DNA from 2 places in the Pseudomonas tussilaginis genome. Region 1 is predicted to be linked to the other one. Evidence: predicted binding sites of a transcription regulator. Region 1 holds the regulator's gene; the other holds the start of a gene.
What was found. Region 1 encodes sigma-54, which starts transcription at its own class of promoters, with help from an activator protein. Its sites were predicted from a motif close to ANTGGCATNNANNTTGCTNT; they were not measured.
Positions count from the first base shown of each region.

Region 2: the regulator sigma-54 is predicted to act here: its motif matches at 1,796-1,815, upstream of nirB (nitrite reductase large subunit NirB).

Region 1 is NZ_CP088149.1:4,746,748-4,758,612, reverse strand. Features, by position in the region: gene CX511_RS21340 (class II fumarate hydratase) at 1-238, shown strand, start outside; gene CX511_RS21335 (DUF2753 family protein) at 259-720, shown strand; gene CX511_RS21330 (superoxide dismutase) at 723-1,334, shown strand; gene CX511_RS21325 (ZIP family metal transporter) at 1,346-2,239, shown strand; gene CX511_RS21320 (HPr family phosphocarrier protein) at 2,258-2,530, opposite strand; gene rapZ (RNase adapter RapZ) at 2,551-3,405, opposite strand; gene ptsN (PTS IIA-like nitrogen regulatory protein PtsN) at 3,408-3,872, opposite strand; gene hpf (ribosome hibernation-promoting factor, HPF/YfiA family) at 3,885-4,193, opposite strand; gene CX511_RS21300 (RNA polymerase factor sigma-54) at 4,271-5,764, opposite strand; gene lptB (LPS export ABC transporter ATP-binding protein) at 5,944-6,669, opposite strand; gene lptA (lipopolysaccharide transport periplasmic protein LptA) at 6,670-7,197, opposite strand; gene lptC (LPS export ABC transporter periplasmic protein LptC) at 7,184-7,756, opposite strand; gene CX511_RS21280 (KdsC family phosphatase) at 7,765-8,289, opposite strand; gene CX511_RS21275 (KpsF/GutQ family sugar-phosphate isomerase) at 8,290-9,264, opposite strand; gene CX511_RS21270 (ATP-binding cassette domain-containing protein) at 9,510-10,319, shown strand; gene mlaE (lipid asymmetry maintenance ABC transporter permease subunit MlaE) at 10,319-11,116, shown strand; gene mlaD (outer membrane lipid asymmetry maintenance protein MlaD) at 11,116-11,586, shown strand; gene CX511_RS21255 (MlaC/ttg2D family ABC transporter substrate-binding protein) at 11,596-11,865, shown strand, end outside.
Region 2 is NZ_CP088149.1:1,513,055-1,524,919, reverse strand. Features, by position in the region: gene nirB (nitrite reductase large subunit NirB) at 1-1,630, opposite strand, end outside; gene CX511_RS07110 (bifunctional nitrate reductase/sulfite reductase flavoprotein subunit alpha) at 1,906-5,694, opposite strand; gene CX511_RS07105 (DUF1266 domain-containing protein) at 6,010-6,708, shown strand; gene CX511_RS07100 (DUF805 domain-containing protein) at 6,705-9,392, shown strand; gene CX511_RS07095 (molecular chaperone HscC) at 9,389-11,080, opposite strand; tRNA gene CX511_RS07090 (tRNA-Asp) at 11,236-11,312, opposite strand; tRNA gene CX511_RS07085 (tRNA-Val) at 11,329-11,404, opposite strand; gene rdgC (recombination-associated protein RdgC) at 11,564-11,865, shown strand, end outside.

The DNA of each region.
Region 1 (11,865 bases):
AGCGATCGCCAGTTTCAAGGTGAACGAACCCAAGCTCAAGGAAGCGCTGGCGCGTAACCCGATCCTGGTGACTGCGCTGAACCCGATCATCGGCTACCAGAAGGCCGCCGAAATTGCCAAGACGGCTTACAAGCAAGGCAGACCGATCATTGAGGTAGCCCTGGAGCACACTGACCTGCCGCGCAGCCAGCTGGAAGTGCTGCTCGACCCGGAAAAGCTCACTGCTGGCGGTATCTGATAGCGCCCTGGAGGTTTGTCATGCAGCACTGGAAACGCACCACCGAGATCGCCAACCGGCTGTTCGACCAAGGCGAATTGGTCGATGCCCGCGAGTTGTATCTGCAGGCCCTGGCCCTGGCCCAGGTGTTGTTCGAGCGCTGGCATGACGCCGATGAGGCGGTGGCTGTGTGTGTCATTGCCCATCACAACCTGGCCGACCTGCATTTGCGCTTGAATCAGCCGCAGGAGAGCGCGGAGTACCTCTGCGCTATCCATCAGCGGCTTTTGCAGGCCATGCAGGACCAGCGCCTGGTGCCAGCGCTGCGCGAAGCGGCGCTGCGTCACAGCGGTAAAACCTACACCGAATTGCTCAACTTCATCAGCGAGTACGGCCAGTACCCGCGAACTGAACGCTTGCTCCATAGCCACGACCCGCAACCGGCAGCACTCGCCGTTAAGGAACGCGCCGGGTCTTCAGCACTTCATTACGGAATCCACTGACTATGCCTTATACCTTGCCTGCATTGCCCTACGCCTACGATGCGCTGGAACCGCACATCGACACCCAGACCATGCAGATTCACCACAGCAAGCACCACCAGACTTACATCAATAACCTCAATGCGGCGGTAGAAGGCACGAAGTTTGCCGAGTGGCCGGTGGAAAAACTGGTCGCCAGCGTCAAGCAACTGCCAGACACACTGCGCAATGCGGTGATCAACCAAGGGGGCGGTCACGCTAACCACTCACTGTTCTGGACAGTGATGTCGCCTAAGGGGGGTGGTCAACCTCAAGGTGCAACTGCCAAGGCAATCGAGGAGCAACTGGGAGGTTTCGAGGTCTTCAAGGATGCTTTCACCAAGGCCGCATTGACGCGTTTTGGCAGCGGCTGGGCCTGGCTGAGTGTGACCCCGGAGAAAAAGCTGATAGTAGAAAGCAGTGGCAACCAGGACAGCCCGCTGATGAACCGCAACACGCCGATTCTAGGTCTGGATGTCTGGGAGCATGCGTACTACTTGTTGTACCAGAATCGCCGTCCTGAATACATCAATGCCTTCTACAACGTGATCGACTGGTCCGAAGTCGAGCGCCGTTATCTAGCCGCCCTGGTGTGAGTCATTTCGGTATGCGCACAGATGTGATGTCCGTAAGTGGCGTACGCCTGTTTCGTCTGGCCCTTGGAACCCTGTTGCTGCTGGTGGGCAGTGCCTTGCTGGTGGCGCAGGGTATCGCCTGGCTGGACCTTGAGCCGCGCATGATGCGCGCGCTCGAAGGCGGTGCTCTGTGTGCATTGGGGACCGCGCTGGGCGCGGTGCCGGTGCTGGTGATCCGCAGCATGCCGGTAGCGTTGGCAGATACATTGCTGGGCTTTGGCGCTGGGGTGATGTTGGCGGCGATGGCCTTTTCTTTGATCATGCCCGGCCTGGATGCTGCGCAGGCCATTGGTTTGGATCAGTGGGGCGCAGGCGCGCTAATCAGCTTCGGCGTGTTGTTCGGGGCGTTCTGTCTGTACCTGGTCGATCTCAAGGTATCGGGTGCTTCGCCCGGAGCCTTGGTGGGCCCTGCCCAGCAACCGGTGATTGCGGCGCGGATATGGGTGTTTGTCATTGCCATCATCGCTCACAACATCCCAGAAGGTATGGCCATCGGGGTGTCGGCGGGTGGCGGTATGCCGGATGCCGACAGCTTGGCCATGGGTATTGCCTTGCAGGATGTACCCGAAGGTCTAGTTATTGCACTGGTGTTGGCCGGGGCAGGGATGGCCCGGTTCAAGGCCTTTGCCATTGGTGCAGCGTCTGGATTGGTCGAGCCGGTGGCGGCAGTGATATGTGCCTGGCTGGTGAGCGTAGCGCAGCTGTTGTTGCCGCTGGGCTTGGCCTGTGCGGCCGGAGCAATGTTGCTGGTAGTGACTCAGGAGATCATTCCCGAATCACGTAGCAACGGCCATCATCGTCTGGCGAGCCTGGGGCTGTGCATTGGCTTCTGTTTGATGATGGTGATGGATACGGCGTTGGCGTGAGGGGAAAGCGGGGGGCGGTCATTCGCCTTCGTCAAAGTAGTTGTTGATCAGTTCGACCAGGGCATCGAGCGCTGCGTCTTCATCTTCGCCTTCGGTCTGCAGGTGTACCTGGGTGCCTTTGCCCGCCGCAAGCATCATCACGGCCATGATGCTCTTGCCGTCGATCAGCCGGTCCGGTGCGCGGCCTATACGTACCGTGCAGGGGAAGCGTCCGGCCACGCCAACGAACTTTGCCGCAGCCCGGGCGTGCAGCCCCAGCTTGTTGATGATGGTGATTTCACGAGCGGGCATCGCGGCGGTGGTCCTGTGGGCTAGAGGTCGCGGTGGCGAACCTGGACATTCTTCAAGGATTGCTGCAGCAACTGGCCCACGCGTTCGGTCAGGTAAACCGAACGGTGGTGTCCACCGGTACAGCCAATGGCAATAGTCACATAGGCGCGGTTGCTGGCGGCAAAGCGTGGCAACCATTTGAGCAGGTAGCTGGAGATGTCCTGGAACATGTCTTCGACATCAGGCTGTGCTGCCAGGTAGTCGATGACCGGTTGCTCCAAACCGGAGTGCTCGCGCAGCTCCGGCTTCCAGTAGGGGTTGGGCAGGCAGCGCACATCGAACACCAAGTCGGCGTCTACGGGCATGCCTCGCTTGAAACCGAAGGACTCAACCAGGAACGCGGTGCCAGGCTCCGGTTGGTTTAGCAGGCGTAGCTTGATCGAATCACGCAACTGATACAGGTTCAGGTTGGTGGTATCGATTTTAAGGTCGGCGAGGTCGGCGATCGGCCCCAACAGCTCAGTCTCGTCCTTGATCGCCTCGGCCAGCGAGCGATTGGCGTTGGTCAGCGGGTGGCGCCGACGGGTTTCCGAAAAGCGCTTGAGCAGGGTCTCTTCATCGGCATCCAGGTACAGCACATCACACTGGATATGACGGCCACGGGCTTCCTCAAGCAACTCCGGGAAGCGGCTGAGGTGGCTGGGCAGGTTGCGTGCATCAATTGATACCGCCACTTTGGGCTGCATCAGCTCGGTATTGATCAGGGCGTTCTCGGCCAGCTGCGGCAGCAACCCGGCAGGCAGGTTGTCGATGCAGTAGTAGCCGTTGTCCTCAAGGACCGCGAGAGCGGTACTTTTACCGGAGCCGGAGCGGCCGCTAACGATGATCAAGCGCATATTCAGTGCCCGTTCTGTGCTTCCAGAACGACCTGGTAGAGCGCGTCGTTGCTGGTGGCCGCACGCAGCTTTTCGCGTACGTCCTGGCGGTCGAGCATGCTGGCGATCTGGCGCAGCAGCTCCAGGTGAGCATCGGTGGCAGCTTCGGGGACCAGTAACACGAACAACAGGTCAACCGGAGCACCGTCGATGGCATCGAAGTCTATGGGGGCGTCAAGATGTAACAGCGCGCTGACCGGATCTTTGCAGCCTTTGAGGCGGCAATGGGGAATGGCGATACCGTTGCCAAAGCCGGTGGAGCCCAGTTTTTCACGGGCAATCAGGGCTTCGAACACGTCCTGGGTTTCCAAGTCGGGTACTTCTTTGCCGATCAGGTTGGCGATCTGTTCGAGTGCGCGCTTTTTACTGCCTCCCGGCACGTTCACCAGGGAACGGCCGGGGGTCAGGATAGTTTCAAGTCGGATCATGGATGAGGGGGATCAGCGGGCCGCTGCACCTTGCAGCAGGCTTTGCTGTTTTTCCTTGTGTTTTTTCAGTTGACGATCGAGCTTGTCAGTCAAGGCATCGATCGCTGCATACATGTCTGTGTGTTCGGCATTTGCAACAACTTCGCCGCCGGGAATAAACAGCGTTGCTTCAATCTTCTGCTGCAGCTTCTCGACCTTCATGATTACCGTCACATTGGTAATCTTGTCGAAGTGCCCCTCCAGACGTTTGAGTTTTTGCTCGACGTATTCGCGCAGCGGCTGGGTGACTTCTACATGCTGTCCACTGATATTGACTTGCATACAGCTTCTCCTTTGTTGCCCGTGCATAAGAGGCAGGTGTTGCGCCTGCCACTGAACTGCGATGGCTATCTCAGGGGCTACATCAGTCGCTTGCGCTCACTCGACGGTGCAATGCCGAGAGACTCGCGGTACTTGGCGACGGTGCGACGGGCTACCTGGATGCCTTGTGCCTCCAGTAAACCAGCGATCTTGCTGTCACTCAATGGCTTTTTCTGATTTTCCGCTGCAACCAGTTTTTTGATGATCGCGCGAATCGCTGTGGACGAGCATTCACCGCCTTCGGAGGTGCTGACGTGGCTGGAGAAAAAGTACTTCAGCTCGTAAATGCCGCGTGGGGTATGCATGTACTTTTGCGTGGTGACCCGAGAAATGGTCGACTCGTGCATGCCTACCGCCTCGGCGATGTCATGCAGGACCAGCGGCTTCATTGCTTCGTCGCCGTGATCGAGGAAGCCGCGCTGATGCTCGACGATCTGGGTGGCGACCTTCATCAAGGTTTCGTTGCGGCTCTGCAGGCTCTTGATGAACCAGCGGGCTTCTTGCAACTGATTGCGCATGAAGGTGTTGTCGGCGCTGGTGTCAGCACGGCGGACAAACCCGGCGTATTGCGGATTGACCCGCAGACGCGGCACAGCCTCTTGGTTGAGCTCGACCAGCCAGCGATCGCTGTCCTTGCGTACGATCACGTCAGGCACCACGTACTCGGCTTCGCTTGACTCAATTTGTGAGCCAGGACGTGGGTTGAGGCTCTGAACCAGTTCGATGACCTGGCGCAGTTCATCTTCCTTGAGCTTCATCCGGCGCATTAGCTGGCTGTAATCGCGGCTACCGAGGAGGTCGATGTAATCGCGTACCAGGCGCTGGGCTTCGGCCATCCACGGGGTACTGGCAGACAGTTGGCGCAGTTGCAATAGCAGGCATTCGCTGAGATTGCGTGCGCCGATGCCGGCAGGTTCGAATTGCTGAATGCGGTGCAGTACGGCTTCGACTTCGTCGAGCTCGATGTCCAGCTCGGGGTCAAAGGATTCGCAGACTTCTTCGAGGGTTTCGTCGAGGTAGCCCTGGTTGTTGATGCAGTCGATCAGGGTGACCGCGATCAGCCGATCGGTGTCGGACATCGGCGCCAGGTTAAGTTGCCAGAGCAAGTGGCTTTGCAGGCTTTCGCCCACCGAGGTGCGGGTGGTGAAGTCCCACTCGTCATCGTCGTTGCTGGGCAGGCTGCTGGCGCTGGTCTGGTAGATGTCTTCCCAGGCGGTGTCGACGGGCAGTTCGTTGGGGATGCGCTCGCTCCATTCGCCGTCCTCCAGGTTGTCCACAGTTTGCGTGGTTTCCTGGAAGGTGGTTTCCTGGACTTCGGCGACCGGCTTGCTTTCGGCGTTGTCGGCCATCGGGTCGCTGTTGTCGAAGTCGTCGCCTTCCTCCTGGCGTTCGAGCATCGGGTTCGATTCCAGCGCTTCCTGGATTTCCTGCTGGAGGTCCAGGGTAGAAAGCTGGAGCAGTCGGATAGCCTGTTGCAACTGCGGGGTCATCGTCAGTTGCTGGCCCATTCTTAGGACGAGCGATGGTTTCATGGCAGGGGCTTTACACCTTTTTTGCCGGCGCACATGCGCCATCCACTACAAGGGCACCGAAGCGCCAACTTTAAGCAAATTATATGCCTGAAATTGGAGCGTTTGCCTAGGGCACTGTAACAATAAAGCCGGATTTCACCGGGTCAGCAGCCCATGGCAAGCGCTGTGTCGCCTCGAACTTACAAGCGGAACTCGTGGCCCAGGTACACCTCTTTCACCAGGTCATTGGCCAGGATGGTCTCTGCGTCGCCTTCGGCAATCAGTTGACCATCGTTGACGATGTAGGCGGTTTCGCAGATATCCAGTGTCTCGCGGACGTTGTGGTCGGTGATCAGTACACCGATGCCTTTGGCCTTGAGGTGATGGATGATCTGCTTGATGTCGCCGACCGAAATCGGGTCGACACCGGCAAAGGGTTCATCGAGCAGGATGAATTTCGGTGCGGTAGCCAGGGCGCGAGCGATTTCCACGCGGCGACGTTCGCCACCGGACAGGCTCATGCCGAGGTTGTCGCGAATGTGGCTGATGTGAAATTCCTGCAGCAGGCTTTCCAGCTCTTTGCGTCGGCCATCGCGATCAAGGTCCTTGCGGGTCTCGAGGATCGCCATGATGTTGTCGGCAACCGACAGCTTGCGAAAGATCGACGCTTCCTGGGGCAGGTAGCCGATACCGGCACGGGCGCGGCCGTGCATCGGCTGGTGGCTGACATCCAGGTCGTCGATCAGGACACGGCCCTGATCGGCCTGGACCAGGCCGACGATCATGTAGAAGCAGGTGGTTTTGCCGGCGCCGTTAGGGCCGAGCAAACCGACGATCTGGCCACTGTCGATGGACAGGCTGACGTCGCGTACCACTTGCCGACTCTTGTAGCTCTTGGCCAGGTGCTGGGCTTTGAGGGTCGCCATTTACTCGGCCTTCTTCTTCGGCTGGATCACCATGTCGATCCGTGGGCGAGGCGTTGACACCGATCCGCCGCGACCGGCAGTCGCAACCTGGGATTGGGTGTTGTAAACGATCTTCTCGCCTTCAGTGGTGTTGCCATCGCTGGTTTCCACCTTGGCCTGATCCGTCAACACCACCAGGTTTTTTTGCGACTGGTACTGGATCTGCTTGCCGTAACCTTTCATTTTGTCCGGTTTGTCGGCGCTTTGCTGCTGCTCGAAATAGGCAAGGTTACCGACCGAGGTCACGACGTCGACATCGCCATTGGCGGCGCGAGTAATGGTCACGGTGTTGCCTTTGATCATCATCGAACCCTGGGTGATGATGACGTCGCCGGTGTAGGTGGCGACCCCTTTCTTGTCATCCAGGTGCGCGTTGTCAGCCTGGATACGGATAGGCTGGTCACGGTCGTTCGGCAGGGCCCAGGCGCTCGCGCTTCCCAGTGCTGCGCTCAGGCTGAGCAAAAAGGGGAGGGTTTTAACGAGCCTCATACTGTCCTCTTACGTTGGACAGCAGGTCCATCCTGCCGTCTTTCAAATACGCTTTCATTCCATTGCCCGTAGTAACGCCACCGGCGCCGTCGATTTTAACGGCTTGTTCGGTTTGCGCATATTGCTTCTGCGGGAATACCGTCATGCGGCTGGTGGTAATGATCATGGTGCGGTTCTTTTCATCGGTGCGGGCAACCCGTACCGAGTCAATCAATTCCACTTCGGAGCCATCTGGGTTGACCTCGCCCTTTTCGCTCTGCACGTGCCACGGGTAGGTGGTGCCGCGATACAGTTGCAGGTCTGGCGTGGTCAACAAGGTCACTTCGCTGACCTTGAGGTGTTCGACCTTATCGGCCGTCATCTCGTACTGCATTTTGCCATCAGGCAGGAACTGCACGCTGTGGGCGTTGGTGGCGTAATAGTCGATGGCCTTCTCGTCGACGCTGGCGACAGGTTTGTCGAGAAAGCTCTCTGGGCTGATGTTCCAGTAGCCGACGGCCACCAGCAAGGCGGCAATCACACTGAACAGCGCAATAGTGCGAATTTTTTTACTGAACATGTGTCGCTCTACAGGTAGTGGGCGTTGGCCGCGTCGAGATTGCCCTGGGCTTGCAGGATCAACTCGCAAAATTCGCGGGCTGCACCTTCACCGCCACGGGCCTTGGTGATTCCATGCGCGTGCTCGCGGACGAAGGCTGCGGCATTGGCTACAGCCATACCCAGCCCCACACGGCGGATCACCGGTAGGTCAGGCAGGTCGTCGCCCAAGTAGGCGACCTGTTCATAGCTTAGGTTGAGCTGGCCGAGAAGTTCGTCCAATACCACTAATTTATCTTCACGCCCCTGATACAGGTGGGGGATGCCAAGATTCTTGGCCCGGCGCTCGACGACCGGGGTCTTGCGTCCGCTGATGATCGCGGTGGTCACACCCGAGGCCATGAGCATCTTGATGCCCTGGCCATCGAGGGTGTTGAAGGTCTTGAATTCGCTGCCATCTTCGAGAAAGTACAAACGACCGTCGGTCAATACACCGTCAACGTCAAACACCGCAAGTTTGATGGCTTTGCCGCGCTGGAACAGGTCCTGGCTCATTTACATCACTCCTGCACGCAACAGATCGTGCATATTCAAGGCGCCAACCGGGCGCTCGTCCTTGTCGATCACTACCAGCGCGCTGATCTTGTGGTCTTCCATGATTTTCAGGGCCTCGGCGGCGAGCATTTCGGCGCGCGCGGTTTTACCATGGGCAGTCATGACTTCTTCAATGAGGGTGGTGTGCACATCGATGTTGCGATCCAGGCTGCGGCGCAAGTCGCCGTCAGTGAAGATCCCGGCCAACCGTCCGTCGGTTTCGAGGACTACGGTCATCCCCAAACCTTTGCGAGACATTTCAAGTAATGCGTCTTTGAGCAGGGTGCCGCGCTGCACCTGAGGCAGCTCTTGGCCGGCGTGCATGACGTTTTCGACCTTCAGCAACAGGCGTCGGCCCAAGGCACCGCCGGGGTGCGAGAAGGCGAAGTCTTCGGCGGTAAAACCGCGGGCTTCAAGCAGGGCAATGGCCAGGGCATCGCCCAGTACCAGGGCGGCAGTGGTCGAGGAGGTCGGTGCCAGGTTCAGCGGACAAGCTTCCTGGGCGACGCGGGCATCAAGGTTGGCCTCAGCGGCTTTAGCCAGCGCTGAATCCGGGTTGCCGGTCAGACTGATCAGTTGGATACCCAGGCGTTTGATCAACGGCAGCAGGGTGACGATCTCGGCGGTCGTTCCGGAATTGGACAGGGCGAGGATAACGTCGTCGCGGGTGATCATGCCCATGTCGCCATGGCTGGCCTCGGCCGGATGCACGAAAAACGCTGGCGTGCCGGTGCTGGCCAGGGTCGCGGCAATCTTGTTGCCGATATGCCCGGACTTGCCCATGCCAACCACCACGACCCGCCCCTTGCTGGCCAGGATAAGCTCGCATGCCTTGACGAAATCGGCGTCGATGTGGGCTAGCAAGCCCTCAACCGCCTCGAGTTCGAAACGGATGGTGCGTTGCGCGGATTGAATCAGGTCGCTGGACTGGCTCATGTCGAAAATCGGGTTGCCTGATGAAAAGGCGGCGATTATAGCGGTTATGCGCAAATCCCTCACCCTGTGATTGTCATACCATCGCTCTGTTACCTTAACCCTTGCTGAACAAGCACTGCAGTGGCCTTGGGGCGTAGCTATCAGCGATGCTATAGTTCGCCCCCTGTTCGGCCCGCTCAGGGCGTGCGTGCCTCCACGAAGGGGGCGCGCGTCTGAGTGAGAAGGCTGCATCGCAAGGAGTCTAGATGAGCGTTGATAACGCCTACGCGGTCGAGTTGAAGGGTGTGTCCTTCAAGCGCGGTTCGCGCAGCATCTTCAGTAATGTTGATATACGCATTCCCCGCGGCAAGGTCACCGGCATCATGGGGCCTTCCGGGTGCGGCAAGACCACATTGTTGCGTCTGATGGGCGCACAGTTGCGTCCGGCCAGTGGCGAAGTCTGGGTGGCCGGGCAAAACCTGCCGACCTTGTCGCGCAGCGATCTGTTCGATGCACGCAAGCAGATGGGGGTACTGTTTCAGAGCGGTGCGCTGTTCACGGACCTCGATGTGTTCGAAAACGTCGCGTTTCCGCTGCGCGTGCATACCCAGCTGACCGATGAAATGATCCGCGACATCGTGCTGATGAAACTGCAGGCCGTGGGCTTGCGCGGTGCCATCGAGCTGATGCCTGACGAGCTGTCCGGCGGCATGAAGCGCCGTGTCGCTTTGGCTCGGGCGATCGCCCTGGATCCGCAGATCCTCATGTACGACGAACCCTTCGTCGGCCAGGACCCAATCGCCATGGGCGTGCTCGTGCGTCTGATCCGCTTGCTCAACGATGCTTTGGGTATCACCAGCATCGTGGTCTCCCACGACCTGGCCGAAACCGCCAGCATTGCCGATTACATTTATGTGGTGGGTGATGGCCAAGTGTTGGGTCAGGGCACGCCGGACGAGCTGATGGGCTCCGATAACCCGCGCATTCGTCAATTTATGAAAGGCGATCCGGACGGTCCGGTGCCCTTTCACTTTCCTGCGCCGGATTACCGCGCCGATCTTCTGGGGAAGCGTTGATGCGCAGAAAATCCTTACTCGAACGAATTCGTCGCTTTGGCCGCTCGGCCATCGACGTGCTGGCTGTGCTCGGGCGCTCCTTTCTGTTTTTGCTGCACTCGCTGGTCGGGCGCAGCGGTACCGGCGGCGGCTTTCAGTTGCTGGTCAAACAGCTGTATTCGGTCGGTGTGCTGTCGCTGGCGATCATTGTCGTCTCCGGTGTGTTTATCGGTATGGTCCTGGCCTTGCAGGGTTTCAGCATCCTGACCAAGTACGGCTCGGAGCAAGCAGTGGGGCAGATGGTTGCCCTGACCTTGCTGCGTGAACTCGGCCCAGTGGTCACAGCATTGCTGTTTGCCGGACGTGCCGGCTCCGCATTGACGGCGGAAATCGGCAACATGAAGTCCACCGAGCAGTTGTCCAGCCTGGAAACGATCGGTGTCGACCCGCTCAAGTACATCATCGCCCCGCGCCTGTGGGCGGGCTTTATCTCGCTGCCGATGCTGGCGCTGATCTTCAGCGTGGTCGGTATCTGGGGTGGGTCTTGGGTCGCGGTGGACTGGCTGGGAGTCTATGAGGGCTCGTTCTGGGCCAACATGCAGAACAGCGTGTCGTTTACCGATGACGTGCTCAATGGCGTAATCAAAAGCGTGGTTTTTGCCTTTGTTGTGACCTGGATTGCCGTATTCCAAGGCTATGACTGTGAGCCCACCTCAGAGGGAATCAGTCGTGCCACTACCAAGACCGTGGTCTATGCCTCATTGGCAGTCCTGGGTCTGGACTTTATTCTGACCGCCTTGATGTTTGGAGATTTCTGATGCAAAACCGCACCCTGGAAATCGGTGTCGGCCTGTTTCTTCTGGCCGGGATCCTGGCACTGATCCTGCTGGCCCTGCGCGTCAGCGGCCTGTCGGCGAGCCCGAGCAGTAGTGATAGCTATAAAGTTTACGCCTACTTCGACAATATCGCCGGTTTGACGGTCAGAGCTAAAGTGACCATGGCCGGTGTGACAATCGGCAAGGTCACCGCCATTGATCTGGACCGTGACACGTACACCGGTCGGGTGACGCTGCAACTGGAAAAACGCGTAGACAACCTGCCTACCGACTCCACTGCATCTATCCTCACCGCTGGCTTGCTCGGCGAGAAGTACATCGGTATCAGCGTCGGCGGCGAAGAGGCGGTGCTCAAGGATGGTGCAACCATTCACGACACCCAATCGGCGCTGGTGCTGGAAGATCTGATTGGCAAGTTCCTGCTCAATACCGTTGGCAAAGAAGCTAAATAAGGAGTTTCCATGATTTCGATCTTGCGACGCGGCTTGCTGGTGTTGCTGGCGGCGCTGCCCTTGGTGGCTGGCGCGGCTGCCGAATCACCCAAACAGGTGATCGAGAAGACCACCACGCAGTTGTTGGCTGACCTTAAGGCCAACAAGGAGCAATACAAGGCCAATCCAAGTGCCTTCTACGATGCCTTGAACGCCAACCTGGGGCCGGTAGTGGATGCCGACGGTATCTCCCGAAGCATCATGACCGTCAAGTACTCGCGCAAGGCCACCCCGGAGCAA
Region 2 (11,865 bases), 2.4 Mb from region 1:
GTTGGTTCCAGCACGACGCCAGAATCGAGCCCACCGTGGGCTTGCAGATATCGCAGCCGACATCACCGCGCCCGTGCTTGGCGAGCATCTCGTCGAAGCTGAGGATGCCTTCGACGCGCACCAGGGCGTAGAGCTCCTGACGGGTGTAGGCAAAGTGCTCACACAGGCGCTTGTCGACACTGACGCCACGGGCAATCAGTTCGTGTTCGAAGACCTGCTTGAGCAAGGCTGCGCAGCCACCACAACCGGTGCAGGCCTTGGTCTGCTGCTTGAGCGCGCCAAGCTCGCCACAGCCGTTGTCGATGGCGCTGCAGATCGCCCCTTTACTGACGTTGTGACAGGAGCAGATGGTCGCGCTGTCCGGCAAGGCATCTGCCCCCAAGGTGGGTGCGCCAGACACTTGCGGCAGAATCAATGCGGCAGGGTCGGCAGGCAGGCTGATGCCGTTCTGAGCATACTGCAGCAACGTGTCGTAGTAGCTGTTGTCACCGACCAGCACCGCCCCCAGCACGCGTTTGCCGCTGGCATCGACGACCAGGCGACGGTAGGCCGAATTGGCTTCGTCGATGAACCGGTAGCTACGCGAACCCGGCGTCACGCCATGGGCATCGCCGATAGAACCGACATCGACACCCAGCAGCTTGAGCTTGGTCGACATGTCTGCACCGGTAAAACTGGCGGCGTCCTCACCCACCAGCTCACCGGCAACATTGCGCGCCATGCTGTAGCCCGGCGCTACCAGGCCAAATACACTGCCGTTCCACGACGCGCATTCGCCGATGGCGAAGATCTGTGCATCGCTGGTGCGACACGCGCTGTCGATGACCACCCCACCGCGCGCGGCAATGTCCAGACCGCTGCGGCGACCCAGGGCATCCTGCGGACGAATCCCGGCGGAAAACACGATCAGATCGGTTTCCAGAAACTCGCCACCGTCAAAATTCATCCGGTAGCGATAATCTTCGCCCGCCCCTACTGACTGGGTTGCCCGTGACAGGTGCACGCCGACCCCGAGCGCTTCTATCTGCGCGCGTAAGGCTGTGCCCCCTTCGGCATCCAGTTGCACGGGCATCAGGCGCGGCGCGAACTCCACCACATGGGCCTCCAGGCCCAGGGATTTGAGGGCATTGGCGGCCTCAAGCCCGAGCAAGCCACCACCGACCACCACACCACGCCGGGCATTGGCCGCTGCCGCACGAATGGCATCAAGATCATCGAGGGTGCGATACACCAGCCGTGAAGCACCTTCACAACCTTCGATCGGCGGCACAAAAGGATAGGAGCCGGTGGCCAGAATCAGGTAGTCGTAGGCATAGCGTCCCACCGAGGTCACCACCTCACGACGCTGGCGATCAATGTCCAGCACCGCTTCGCCCAGGTGCAGGTTAACGCCCTGCTCGGCGTACAAGCCCGCCGCCGCCAACGCCAGAGTCTCGGCATCGCTGCCACTGAAGTATTCGGACAGGTGTACCCGGTCGTAGGCGCGCTGGCGCTCTTCACCGAACACCCGCAGCTCGAAGCGACTCAGGGCATCGCGTTCGATCAGTTGCTCAACGCAGTGATGGCCAACCATGCCGTTGCCGACAATGATCAGTTTTTCCCGCGGGGCGATGGTCATTGCTGCATTCATACCCGATCCTCACTCAAGGCCATTCACGGTGGCGCTGCTGCCGGGGCGAGCCCGGAAAAACAAAAAAGGCGCCTGGAGCCGAAGCTCCAGGCGCCTTTGCCTGGTCGTTTTATGCAGTTCCGCGTGCGAATCGCCATTGACCCGCGGGAACGTTGTAAAAGTACAAAAGCAGGGAGCGTGCCAACTGCCAGAAACCTTTGAAACCGGGGTTTTCCAAGTAGTTTGAGCCGTTGTCATCGACCCAGACTGGTGCACACCTCCCCCTAATGGGGCATTCAATACACGTCGCGCAGGTAGCGCTTGCTGCGGTTCAGGTCGCCGACATAGGCCTCGGCCCGCTCGACACTCATGGCACCGTGCTCGCGCACCACGTGCTTGAGCGCGGCGTCGACGTCCTGGGCCATGCGCCCGGCGTCGCCACAGACATAGAAGTAAGCGCCCTCCTGCAGCCAGCGCCACAGGTCAGCGCCCTGCTCGAGCATGCGCTGTTGTACATAGATTTTCTCCGTCTGGTCACGGGAGAAGGCGGTGTCCAAGCGGCTCAGGTGGCCGTCGCGCTGCCAGGTCAACAGTTCGTCGCGGTAATAAAAATCACTGGCGGCCTTTTGCTCGCCGAACAACAGCCAGTTGCGCCCACTGGCAGCCATCGCCTGACGTTCCTGAAGAAAAGCCCGAAACGGCGCAACCCCCGTGCCTGGGCCGACCATGATCACCGACGCCGAGTTGTCTGCAGGCAGACGAAAATGGCTGGTCGGCTGAGGGAAGATCGCCACCCGCCACCCCTCTGCCCGGTCGGCCAGGTAGCTGGAGCACACGCCCTTGCGCTGGCCATAACGGACGGTGGACAGGGTCAGGTGAACCTGTTCGGGATGTGCTTTTTGGCTTGAGCTGATCGAATAGAGTCGCGGCTGCAACGGTTTGAGCACGCTCAACCAGGTGTCCAGATCAAGTACCGGTGCAAACGCCTGCACCAGATCGACCAGTTGCTTGCCCCATAGCCAGTCCTTCAGTGCCGCCTTGTTTTGCGCCAGCAGCCGTTGCTGCAAGTCACCGTCAGCGCTGTGGCGGGCAATCACTTCAAGTATCTGCGGGGTGATACGGGCAATTTCCAGATGCTCACTTAACGCCTGCACCAACGGCATGTCGGGCTGCCCCTTGAGGCTGACGCAACGGCGGCCATCAAGACCGCTCGCCAGCAGCAACTCCTCGACCAGCGCCGGGCAGTTGCGTGGCCAGACGCCCAAGGCATCACCGGCCTGATAGGTGAAACCGCTGTCGCCCAGATCGAACACCATCTGGCGGGTTTCCTTGCTGGTGCCAGGGCTGTTGAGCAAACGGTTCTCCACCAGACAGGCCGCCAACGGCCGATGCTTGCTAAAGCTGCTTGAGACTGGCACGGATGACTGCGCGATGGGTTCAACGCCTTGATGCCCGAGCTTGCCGAGCAAGGCTTGCAGCCACTGGCCAGCCGGCTCGACGAAATCACCTTCGCAGTCCACGCGCTCCAACAACCGTTGGCCGCCCAGCTCCGCCAAACGCTGATCAAGCTTGCGACCAAAACCGCAGAACTGCTCATAACTGGAATCCCCCAGCGCCAGCACGGCATAGGGCAACCCTGCGCAACGGCTCGAATGCTCACCGTGCAGCCCTCGCCAGAACGCCGCGCCGCTATCCGGTGCATCGCCATCACCAAAGGTACTGGCAATCAATAGCAAGCTGGCGGGGCTGTCCAATTGCTCCAGCGCGACATCCTCCATGCAACTCAACTGCACCGCCAAACCCGCTTGGCGCAAGCGCTCGGCACATTGCTCGGCCAACGCCTGACCGTTGCCGGTTTGCGAGGCCCAAAGCAACAGGTGCTGATCCTGCACAGACAAGGTCTGTGATTCGAATTCAACAGCGGCAATACGCTCAACGGCCACGCGTTGCAACGCCACGGCGCAGTACTTGAACGCGGGCTGCAGCGACACCGGGTCAACGGCATCGCTGGTGACAGCGTTGATTGCCAGGAAGTCGCCGTAAACATCGTTCCAGTGAAACGGGGCAAAACAATTGCCCGGCAAAACCCGTGTGGTGATCCGTGCAGGCAATACGGCCTGGCCACGGCGTGAGCGCACCTGTACCTGGTCCGCTTCAGCAATGCCCAGGCGCTGGGCGTCTTCGGGATGAAGTTCGACGAAAGGGCCGGGATCGAGTTTGTTCAGCGCCGCGACCTTGCCGGTCTTGGTCAGGGTGTGCCATTGATGCTGGACACGCCCCGTGTTGAGCACCAGGGCAAATTCCTCGTCCGGCAACTCGGCGGTGGGCAGGCAGGGTCGGGCAAAGAAACGGGCCCTGCCGCTGCGGGTTGGAAAAGCAATGGCCGGTACCCGGCCGGCGCCATCGCGATACAGCGTCTGGCTGATCCCGTCATTGCGATAACGCAGCGGGCTGCGGTTGTCCTCCCGACCCGGCTCACACGGCCACTGCTGAGGCGTCTGGCGCAGGCTGGCGTAGCTGACGCCGCGTACATCGTAGCCAGTTTCCGGATTCCAGGCCCTGCGGAGCTCTTCGAACACCGCCTCGGCACTGTCGTAGCTGAACGCCTCGGCATAGCCCATGGCACAGGCGACACGGGCAATGATCTGCCAGTCGGGCAAGCTCTCCCCGGGCGGCTCGACGGCCTTGTTCATCAGTGTCATGTTGCGCTCGGAGTTGATCATCACCCCTTCCCCTTCGGCCCACAGCGCCGCAGGCAGAAGGATATCGGCATAGCGATTGGTTTCGGTGTCGAGAAAGGCATCCTGGGCGATCACCAGTTCCGCTGCCTGCAGGCCGTCGATCACCTGTTGGCGATTGGCGACACTGGCCACCGGGTTGCTGCAGAGGATCCAGCAGGCCTTGATTTGCCCGGCAGCGAGCTGCTCGAACAAGGCCACCGTGCCATCGCTGGCTTCACTGCGCAAACTGCCGGCCGGCACCTGCCAGAGCTGCTCGGCGAACGCCCGGTCACTGGCGATCAAGGCCGACCGCTGACCAGGCAGCCCAGGGCCCATATAGCCCATTTCGCGTCCGCCCATGGCATTGGGTTGCCCGGTGAGCGAAAACGGCCCGCTGCCAGGCCGGCAAATGGCCCCCGTGGCCAGGTGCAGATTGCACAGGGCGTTGGTCTGCCAGGTGCCGTGAATGCTCTGGTTCAGGCCCATGGTCCAGCAGCTCATCCATTCTGGGGCCAGGCCGATCCATTCAGCGGCCTGGCGAATGTCGGCTTCGGCCAGTCCGGTGATGGCCGCGACGCGTGCGGGGGTGTAGTCCTCAAGGAAGGCCGGCATACCCTCCCAGCCTTCGGTGTAGCGGGCAATAAAATCATCGTCACAGTGGCCATTGTGTTTGAGCAGGTACAGCAAGCCATTGAGCAGCGCCAGGTCGGTGCCCGGCTTGATCTGCAGGAACAGGTCAGCCTTGTCGGCGGTGGCACTGCGCCGTGGATCGACGACGATCAGGCGGGCACCGGCCTTGAGCCGGTCAAGCAGGCGCAGAAAGAGGATCGGGTGACAGTCAGCCATGTTCGCGCCAATCACGAAAAACACCTCGGCGCGGTCAAAATCCTGATAGCTGCCCGGCGGCCCGTCAGCCCCCAGCGACTGTTTATAGCCGCTGCTGGCGCTGGCCATGCACAGGCGTGAGTTGGATTCGATGTGCCGGCTGCGGACAAAGCCTTTGGCCAGCTTGTTGATCAGGTATTGCGCCTCCAGCGACATCTGCCCGGAAACGTAGAACGCCAGGGCGTCCGGCCCGTGCTCGTCCAGGATGGCGCGCAGACGCTGGGCAGCCCCCTCAATGGCCAACTCCATGCTTGTTTGCACCGGATCACGCTGACGCTGGTCACGCAGGTAGGCCCGCTCCATGCGCCCTGAATCGCGCAATGGCTGATGTGCGGTCAGGCCCTTGGTACAGAGCCGACCGAAATTGCTCGGGTGCTGTTTATCACCACTGACCTTGGTTACCCGGTTGCCTTCAACCGTCATGACGATGCCGCATCCCACCCCACAATACGGGCAAACGCTGCGCACAGTGCTGCTCATCTGCCGACCTCCTGCTTGCGCAAACAAAAAGGCGCCTTGCTGCCCCGGCTTGTGAAAACAAGCAGGAGCAACACGGCGCCTTTGTCGTGAACGGGGCAATCTGCGTTGATTGCCGGATGTTCAGGCTTTAGCAAGGGTCGCGCCAGAATGCTCGAAGTCATGTGGGCCGGGCATTTTCCAACAAAAACCGGTCGGCGCACTGCACCGCTATGGCTCAGTTGCACCATTGCATGGCACACCCTGGCAACAGGCTTTATCATGCGCGCCATCACGGCCGGCACTTGTCTATTTTCCTACCGGCCCCGGAGTGTTTTCATGGAAGAAATCGAGCAGCACTGGCTGTACGCGCTTTCCGCGCCCATGGCCGCCCTCAATGGCGCCAGCTACACCGCCGCCACCTACTACGCGCTGGAAGATGAAGACGAATCAGACCTGCAGAAATGGTGGGGGCTGAGCAATCGTCGGCAGTTGCTGGACATGTTGCAAATGGCCGATGACGGTCATGCCCGCGAAGTCAGCAATGCCTATTGGCAAGCGGCCCGTTGCCTGCCCAGCGAGTGGCAAGACGCCGTGGCGCAACTCGGCCCGCGCCAACGTATCCAGTACCAATTCGCCTACCGGACCCTGCCTGACTGCGGCCAGGGCGGCGTGCGCGCCTGGGACCTGGGACGCATGGGCTTCTTGCTGCGCAGCGGCCTGCGCAAAGGCTGGATCAGTGCCGAAGAAAGCCTCTGGCTGCAGGGCCGTCTGGCCCTGCGTGCGCGTCATTACTACAACGGCTGGAACAGCTACCTGGCCGGCTACATCTACGGCAAGGCGCTGTGGAACTGCTCCGATAGCAGTGATGATGACCTGGCCCAGGACTTGGCCCGTCAGGGCGACGAGCACTGGAATCGCTGCATCCTCATCAACCTCAACAACGGCGCCAGCAACCTGCTCGCCAGCCTGCCCTGGGACCTGCCACTGGACCTGCCGGAACGCCCTGACACCCTGGAAGAGGACTGCTGGTCATGAGTTGCTGGATACACCTGGGCATTGAGCCGACCACAGATCCTGACGTCATTCGTGGTGCCTACCGCGCACGCTTGCCGCAGCACCACCCGGAAACCGACCCACAAGGTTTTCAAGCCCTGCGCCAAGCCTACGAAACCGCCTTGAAACTGGCCCGTATGGAGCAGGATCAAGCCCCAGCAGATGAAGAACAGGCGCCAGTCGACAACGGTCCTGTCGAACTCACCCTGAGCGCTTTTAGCGCCCTGCTCGAAGACGCCAGCAAGCGCTTCGACCCGGCTGCGTGGCAGGCCTTTATCGAGCAGCTCGATCAGTTGTCACTGGCCGACCTGGAACAAGTCAACTGGCACTTGCTGTACCAACTGATGCAGGCCGGTCCGCTATCCCACAATTGCGCGCAATTGTTGGCCAAGCGCCTGGGGTGGAGCCATCAGTTGCTGCACCTGGAACAGCCGCGTCAGGCAGAAGAGTTCCTTGAGCGTATCGCTGAAGCGGACCCCTTCGACACCGCCCTGATGAAGGATTGGCCGCCGGTTGCGCAGATCGAAACCTTATGGTTTGCCCGCACACTCGAGTACCTCTTTCACAATCGGCCGCTGTTTGAATACAAGAGTTTTGCCAGCACCCACACCTGCTTTGCCTTCCCCGCGGATGAGGCCTTTGTCCAGCGTTTGCTGGTACAGTTCAGCCAGGCCGGTATCGGCAGCAAGACCTTGTGCGCGAGGGTTACCGAGCAACAGCGCCAGGCACCGGACGACGTCGATCTGTTGTACCTGCTCGCCTGCCAGCGCAGCCACACTGGCCAGGAAGAATTGGCGCGCCAAAGCTGGACGCAGCTATGGCGCGAGTACCAACATCCGCAGGCGGCGCGCTGGCTGCTGGAGTTGTGCCTGACCCACCAGCCCCAGCGCTTGCCCCTGCTGATCCAGGCCTTTGACCGCCTTGACCCGGTGTTGACCTGGCCCAATCATCTGGGCGAGCACGCGCAGGTTTGGGGCAGCCCGTCACAGCGCCCGGAAACCCTGACGCGTTGGTTCGAAGCGGCCCGCAACGCGCTACCAGGCGTCGCAGGCACCTTCGTCAAATGGCGCATGAGCAGTGGCGATGAGTTGCCGCTGCTGGCCTGGCTGCTTGATGAACAGGAGGACGCTCAACTGCAGCGCCTGTATCGCCATGCCTGGGCTCTGCATCGCGGCGACAGTGGTCTGCTGCGCCAGATACTCGCCGACACGGTCAGCGACGACCCACTCGATGCGCTGATCCTCGAAGGCTTCCAGTACCAGGCTGAGCAACAGCTACGCTGGTTGAACGAATCACCGATTGCCCTGGCCCTGACCGCCTTCATCAACAGCCCGTCGGCGCACGCACAGCTGCCTGAAGCGTTGACTGACGACAACGTGTTGCCCGTGTGCCGCGACTGGATGCGGCGCATGCGCAGCTACCCGGCTGCCGGGGTGATCCGCCTGACTGAGGCGATCGAGCCGAGCTCCTTGTACCCGGTCCCTTATGCGCTTGACCTGTTGGCGCAACTGGCCACGCTCGGCATCGAGCTGCCCCGCCCGCCAAGCGACGACGAACTGTGGAACTGGCATCGACAGAACCTGTTCATGCTGGCCCTGATCAATCAGCCGGAACGCTGGCTGGCGCTGGTTTCGCCGCAATTGCTGGCGGGCCTGAGCTATCCGGCCGGACATCCCTTTGCCCCGCTGCACCAATGGCTGATGCGTCTGCAAGCTGAGCAAGGCCACCTTGAGGGGCTACTGGGTTGGCTGGAACCTGACGACCCGGTTCAGCAGTTGATGGGCAGAGGCCTGCTCACTGTGCAGCAGGCCCTCGACAGCGCCAAGCTACCGAGCAATCAACAGCTTTATGCCTGCCTGGAGAATAATCCAAGCGCCTTCGATGACGACCTGCTGGGCTTGATGTTGCTCTGTGGCGTGCTCTATCACGATCCAAGCCTGAGCGCCGAACAGCACCGCGACCTATTGCAGCGCATTGCCAACCTGACCTGCTCGCAAGACTGGTTCGAGCCGTTTCGCACGGGCCTGATCAAGGGTGAGCCTGTGCACCCGCCGCGCAAGCTGCTGGAAGAGGATCATTTGATCCATGCCCCGCTGTTCTATACCGCGCTGGATGCACTGAAGAACCTGGTACGTTTTGGCAACTACGGTGTACCACGGGCCAAAGTGCTCAAAGAGTTGCAGCGTGGCAAAGACTTTCCCGGCATGGACACCGGCATTCGCGCAGCCCTGACCGCATTGCTGTCATGGTCCGAACGCCTGCTGCTGGCCAACACTAGCAACCAGCCGGTGCCCGCATTACACATCTGGAAACTGGGTAGCCGCCTGGGTCGCAAGGGCTACGGGCTGCAAGTGCTCGGCAGCATCCTGCTCGGGCCGATACTGACGATAATGGCCGCTGGTACACCGCTGCAGTACCTGTTCGGCCTGCTGTTCGTCGGCCTGTTGGGCAGTGCCAGCCTGCGTCGTTTACACGATATCGGCCGGGGTATCCCGACACTGATCCTGTTCGCGGCGCTGCTGCCTTTTCTGCACTTTTTGCCGGTGGTGCTGTTGTTCCTTCCAGGTGAACCGCTGCCCAATCGCTACGGCGTAGCGCCGGTCAACGCAACGCAGTTCAACCTGCAGGCGGGCCTGCAAGCTGCCCTGCGGCGCTTGAACGGTTAAAAACGCAGTTGCTCCAGCGCCTCGCTGAGGCGCTTGCGCTGAGTGCTGATCTGATCGGCTTGCTGACCGGCCAAGGCATTGGAAAAATCATCCAGCCAGCGGCCGATCTGCTCGCGCTCATCGCCCAGGCTCTGCATCCAGGCCCGTTCCAGGCGGGCCAGCAAGGTGCGGTTGGGCAGCGCATCACGCGGATGGATTTTCAAACCCGAAAGCCGTGCATGACTGGCCTGGCGTGCCTGCTGATCCAGCCCGGTGGGGCTGCGGTCGATGCTGTGGCTGTGCTGCTCACCGGTGTCGAGCAAGGTCACGTCGACTTCCAGCAGGCCGTTGATGTCATAACTGAAGCGCACATCCAGGCTCTGCAGCTTGCCGTTGGGGGTCAGCGGCACGTCGAAGGCGTCAACAAAGATATTGTCTTTTACCCACGGCCGTTCACCTTGGTACACCTCGATACGGATCGATTTTTGCTCAACATGGGTACTGCTGAAACGCTCGACGCGCGACGTCGGGATCACCGTATTGCGCTCAATGATGGGTGAAAACACGCCCGTCACCGTCTCGCTGCGGCTGGTATTAATCCCCAGGGTGTAAGGGCAGACATCGGTGAGGATCAGCTCTTCGATCGCCGCGTCGCGGGCCTTGCAAGCCGCCTGGGTGGCGGCGCCGAGTGCAACGATGGTGTCTGGGTCCAGGTGCCGATACGGCAGGCGGCCAAACAGCGTGGCAACCATCTGCTGCACCGCCGGCATACGCGTGGCGCCGCCTACCAGCACCAGGCTGTCGAGGTCCTTGGGGCTGACCCGGGCATCCCGCAGCGCCTGCTCAATCGGCGTGCGAATGCGCGCCAACAGCATGGCCCAGATTTTCAGCGCCCGCGCCTCATCCAGCGACCATTCGCGGTTTTCACCGGCACCGTTCCAGCTCAGCTGCTGCTCGCCCTCGCCCAGCTTGCACTTGAGCTGCTCAATGGCATCGGCAAGGCTGGCCAGGGCTTGTGGCTCCAGTGCCGAGGGCTTCAGTTGCCAATCCTTTAGGCAGGCCTGCAGCAACGCCGCGGTGAAGTCTTCACCGCCGAGGAAGTTGTCACCGGTCGATGCATGCACCTCGATCAGTGGCAGCGCGTACTCCAGCACCGTGACGTCAAAGGTACCGCCGCCCAGGTCGAAGATCAGTGTGCGTTCGAACTTCTTCTCGTGCAGGCCGTACGCCATGGCCGCAGCGGTTGGCTCATTGATCAGGCGTTGCACCTTCAAACCGGCAAGCTCGGCGGCAAAGCTGGTGCGCTTGCGCTGCTCGTCGCTGAAATACGCCGGCACGGAAATCACCGCTTCGTTCACCGTACAGCCCAGGAACGCTTCGGCATCGGCTTTCAAGGCACCGAGCACCAAGGCCGAGAGTTCTTCGGGGCTGAACGACTGATCGCCTAGCTCAAGCTTTTTATCACTGCCCATGAAACGCTTGAAGGCCGCGACGGTACGATCAGGGTGGGTGGTCAGACGCGCTCGGGCGGCCGAGCCTACGAGGATACTGCCGTCGTCGTCGAGACTGACGACCGAGGGGGTGAGGACGTCGCCAAGGGCGTTGGGGATCAATTGCGCCTGACCATCCCGCCAGACGGCCACCAGGCTGTTGGTGGTTCCCAGGTCAATACCCAGCAAAGGCGCTGGGGAAGTGCTTGCATCCTGCATGATCGTTCTCTTGCTCAGTAGGGGCTGGCACGGAGAAAACTGCGACGTACCAGCGTGCTGGTGGATTCTGGACGAAATCCAGAAACAAAAAAAGCGACCCTAAGGTCGCTTTCTTTGTTGCTTCCGGGTGTTCAGTGGGCCCTGGAAGCTAAATATGGCGCAGCGGACGGGACTCGAACCCGCGACCCCCGGCGTGACAGGCCGGTATTCTAACCGACTGAACTACCGCTGCGCGATACACTGAGAAGTGGTGGGTGATGACGGGATCGAACCGCCGACCCTCTGCTTGTAAGGCAGATGCTCTCCCAGCTGAGCTAATCACCCTTCGTCTCGGTGTGGCGCGCATTCTACGGAGCACCGAACACTCTGGCAAGCACTTTTTTAAAAAAATTTTTCAGGCGTTCCAACGACTTAGCGGGCTTGGCCTAAAGTGCCTGCTCGGAGAATAATGCCCTCCTTATGTGTTAAGGAGAGATTCACCCCATGTGGTTCAAAAACCTGCTGACCTATCGCCTGACCCAGGATGTCCCGTTCGATCCCGAAGCACTGGAAACCGCTCTGGCCAGCAAGCCGGCGCGCCCTTGCGCCAGCCAGGAGTTGACCACTTACGGTTTCGTCGCCCCTTTCGGCAAAGGCGAAGATGCACCCCTGGTCCATGTCAGCGGTGACTTCCTGCTGATCGCCGCACGTAAAGAAGAGCGCATCCTGCCTGGCAGCGTGGTGCGTGATGCGGTTAAAGAGAAGATCGACGAGATCGAAGCCGAGCAGATGCGCAAGGTCTATAA